DNA from 2 places in the Salinicola sp. MH3R3-1 genome. Region 2 is predicted to be linked to the other one. Evidence: predicted binding sites of a transcription regulator. Region 2 holds the regulator's gene; the other holds the start of a gene.

Region 1 (2,190 bases), on a different contig from region 2:
TGGGTCGTCAACGAAATGGAAGGCAATCGCGTGACCCGGGTCGGCTTGCGTCTCTACCACTGAGCCGAGAGTGAAGACAGCGAAGAGGTGCTGGGCTCAATTTAGCGGCAGCCCAGGAAAAGGCCCGAGGCGTACTACTCGACTTCAGCCTCGTCGGTGGGGTTGTCCAGTCGCTTGCCGGTCTCGCGGGATGTCATCCGGTTCATGCTGTCGGCACGTTTCTGAGCCTGGGAGACATCGGCAAAATGTCCGAGGCTGCCACCGGTATCGCCATCATAGACCTCGTAGCAAACCTCGGCCGGATTACCCGGTTTGTGAGTCTTTCTGATCTCGACAAACGGTTCTGACATGATGGAATCCTCCTGAAAAGGGGTCGGCTATCAGGTTAGCCGAGTGGCCCGTGTTGTACAGCGGCGCGGCGGTTGTCGCCAAGGCGATGATTCGCCGACGGTACTGTCACTTAATGTCACTTGATGAACAGCTCCATGAATGACGCATGACCGCTCAATCTGGATCCAGATCCCACTGCAAACCGAATTGAAGGCCGTTGATGGCCTCGTCGATGAGGCCGTTGTTGCGGCCGCCATTGCTATCGTCCGCTTGCTCTCTCGCCACCTGCGTCTGAGGATCCGGCCACCCACGCCTGGCCATGCATAGCTGATACTCGGGTTCACCGCTGATCTGATGTGTCTGACGCTCGCAGGTATTACTGTCCTGCAGGAAATTCGTGGCCGTCAGCCGCGGCTTAGCCGACACACAGCCTGCCAGAAGAAGGGGAGCGATGAGAAAAATTAACGCGCGGTACATTGGCTACATCACTGAAGACTAGGTTCAGGGTAGCACCGTTCATGCCCGCATCCGCATCGTCAATCAAAAAAAGCCTAGATCCACCCGCCATTTACGATATCCGACAAGACCGGTGCGTGAAAAAAATGCCTTGTGGCCGCACGAGTGACCCCACGGATGGCTTCACGAAGCGAGGCCCGAAGTAGACGAGCACCAGTTGAGCAGGATGTCGTGACGAGTGATGTGTATGACATGAATTCTGTCGCTGTCATCGAACTGCTCGACGAGCCGTTCCCATACATTCACGGGCTCGCCTTCGCCTCGACTGATCGTCACCTGATGGCGACGATTGGCGTGCGCCACCGAGATAAGCTTTTCCACACGGCGTCTGAGTCTGGCTTCAGGCGTTGGAAAGGAAATGACCATCGAAGGCTCCGCAATGACTGTTTATCCATACAGTATCTAGCAGAATAGACCCGAAAACAATCTCGATGCCGAAATGATGCCGGCACGGCGCGACGGCTGGCCCAGCTTGCCGCCGTCAGGCTCGAAAGCGGCATCGCTCGAGAGAATTACTGTGGATGACTCTCCATGTAAGACTCGAGCGCAGACATGGTGGTCTGCATATCGTCACAGAAAGACTGGGACGGCTCGAAGTCAGCGCCGCTAGCCAGCTTCTTCATCTCTTCATCGTGATTGGAAACCTGACCATTCTCCCGCAGGCCCCGCGCCATGCTGGTCAGATCCTGCTGGGTCTGCTGCGGATTGTCGCTGCTGGAAATGTAGTCATCGATCTGTTGCGTCTGCTCGCTGACATGCTTCATCAGGCTATCCGAGGTGCATTCGAGATCGTCTGCGAGCGCCTGAGTCGAAGCGAATACAGCGCCGATCACAGCGGCATAAGCAATATTTCTTATGTAATTCAATGGAGTATCCATTTTTAAAGCGTTGGCTATCCACTATGACAGCTTTGGCTTCTGGAGCCTAGGCCGTGAAGGAGCCCCAGCGATAGAAGCAATAGCCACACCGACTTTGAGATCTACGTCGCTCGGCGATAACTACCAATATGCGGGAGTCGCATCGATTGAGCAGCGTGAAGACCAATAATCCGACGCGAAAAAAAGCTACCCGCCGGAAAAGCTTGGCTGGTCTTGATTGGCTTGTGGCGCTATAGAAAATGCATTGGGCTGCCCACGGCAGAGGCGCTGCCTCGGCTACAATGGAAAGTTGTAGGCGATGCTGACCCACATGGCGGAACGGGCTCGAGCGTCGAGCTCTTTATATTTTCGGCTCAGGTAACGCAGGAGCGCTCGAGTCGGGTGTGGCGATGAAGTCCTCCCAGATTCGATGTGTACGTTCCTTCGTCAAATCGACGTAGCAGCGCCTTGCGGCTGAATCCCTCAG
Region 2 (2,190 bases):
CGACGTCCTGTTCTGGCGCCCTATGGCACCCGCCTTGTGGCGTCGGTTCTATCGCTTCAATCGGCCAGCGGTGCGTGCGCCTCCAGCGCGGCGGGGAGCGGCGCCTGCATGCCGGCAACCACCACCGGGCGCAGATGCCGGATTAGCTCGCGTACCGTCATATGATCCTGATATTCGTTGTCGGCGATATCGCGCAGCGCATCCAGGCCGGAGAGCGTGAAGACCACCGTGCCCAGCATGAAATGCAGCCGCCAGAATCGCTCGACGTCCGGTAAATCCGGCGTTGCCAGGCGCAGGCACTCGACGAAGCGATGAAAGGTTTCGCCGTAGTGCTCCTGAATATAACGCCGCAGATGCCCCTGAGCCTGGGTATAGGCGAGCCCGAGCAGCTTCATGAATATCTTGAGGCTATTGCGCTCGGCGGGCACCTCCAGAACGCTGGTGGCAAGCTGCTCGAGCAGGACCTCGAGCGGGATCTGCTTACCTCGATAGCGGGACTCCAGTTCATCGAGCGCCGTATTGAGACGCGCCGCGAACGGATCGAGGTAGCGGGCGAATACCGCCTGGATCAGCGACTTCTTGGATCCGAAATGGTAGTTAACCGCAGCCAGATTCACCTTGGCCCGGGTAGTGATATTGCGCAGCGAGGTTTCGGCGAAACCCTTCTCGGCGAACAGGATCTCCGCCGTATCGAGAATGCGAGTAACGGTATCGGGTAAAGCCATCTCATACCTCGCGCCTGAGAACAACGACTTAGAACGGTCATGATTCTAATCATTCGGGGACAGCCCGCACAATCAGGCATTCGGCCAGCCCATCGTCAGGTCCAGTCTGGAGCGATAAAGCCCCTTCCCTCATCGAGGATGACTGGATACAATTCCAGGCTGTATACATGAACACGCCTGGTAGCATGCCAAGTTCGAAACGCCTGGCGATTCGACAGGCCAGTACATGCCTGGCAATTCGAAAGGCCCGCACACGCCTGACTGGCATATCGACACGGGCAAGGGAGAGACCGATGGCGAGACCCCTCACCGCACGGCAGCAGAATGTCTATGACTTCATCGTCAAGACAATGAGCGAATTCGGTTACCCACCGACACGCGCCGAAATCGCCCGGGCACTGGGATTTCGGTCCCCCAATGCCGCGGAAGAGCATCTGCGCGCACTGGATCGCAAAGGCGTGATTCGGATGATCCCGGGCACCTCCCGCGGCATTCGTCTGCCGGCGAGTGCCGTCGAGCCCGAACCGGAGGAGGCTTCCCCCCTCGGCCTGCCGATCATCGGGAGCGTAGCCGCCGGTAGCCCGATGCTCGCCACCGAACATATCGATCGCTACTGCCCGCTACCGGCTGACTATTTCTCGCCGAGCGCGGACTATCTGCTGAGAGTTCGCGGTCTCTCCATGAAAGACGCCGGTATTTTCGATGGCGACCTGCTCGCCGTTCACCGTACTCAGCAGATTCGCAACGGCCAGATCGTCGTCGCAAGGCTCGAGGACGATGTCACCGTCAAACGCTTCCAGCGTGAAGGGCGCCGCGTCACGCTGCTCGCCGAGAATCCCGACTTCGAACCGATCGTGATCGACCTCGAGCATCAGCATCTCGAAATCGAAGGGCTTGGCGTCGGCGTCATCCGTGGCGGCAACGGCGCCGGCCTGCATTGATCGCGCGCTTCTAGCGACATGCGCAAGATTCTGCACGCCGACTGCGACTGTTTCTACGCCGCTGTCGAAATGCGCGACGATCCCGCGCTGAAGGAAGTCCCTCTGGCGATCGGCGGCAGCGCCGATCGTCGTGGTGTTGTCGCGACCTGCAACTATCCCGCTCGACACTACGGCGTGCATTCGGCCATGCCCACGGCCAGAGCATTGCGACTCTGCCCTCAGCTGAAAATTCTGCCACCGGACTTCAACAAGTATCGAGATGTCTCGCAGCAGATTCAGGCCATCTTCCATGAACTGACACCGTGGGTCGAACCGCTGTCTCTCGACGAGGCCTACCTCGACGTCACCGAGGTCACCCGCTTTCAAGGCAGTGCTACCTGGATGGCCCAGTGGCTGAAGCAGGAAGCGTTGGCGAGAACCGGCATCGTGATCTCGGTCGGAGTCGCGCCCAACAAGTTTCTTGCCAAGATCGCCAGCGACTGGGACAAACCCGACGGCCTGTTCGTGATTCCCCCCGACCAGAC

The links. The regulator LexA, encoded in region 2, represses DNA repair genes until DNA is damaged. The targets are predictions, from matches to a motif close to TACTGTNTANNTANACAGTA.
Region 1: a site for LexA is predicted at 1,228-1,247, ahead of BTW08_RS09705 (DUF1654 domain-containing protein). Genes of this name have one in related genera too.

What each region holds. Positions count from the first base shown of each region.
Region 1 is NZ_MSDP01000015.1:67,516-69,705, reverse strand. Features, by position in the region: gene BTW08_RS09720 (potassium/proton antiporter) at 1-63, shown strand, start outside; gene BTW08_RS09715 (hypothetical protein) at 135-350, opposite strand; gene BTW08_RS09710 (hypothetical protein) at 505-807, opposite strand; gene BTW08_RS09705 (DUF1654 domain-containing protein) at 970-1,212, opposite strand; gene BTW08_RS09700 (hypothetical protein) at 1,359-1,610, opposite strand.
Region 2 is NZ_MSDP01000011.1:102,274-104,463, reverse strand. Features, by position in the region: gene BTW08_RS08210 (TetR/AcrR family transcriptional regulator) at 57-725, opposite strand; gene lexA (transcriptional repressor LexA) at 1,019-1,666, shown strand; gene dinB (DNA polymerase IV) at 1,685-2,190, shown strand, end outside.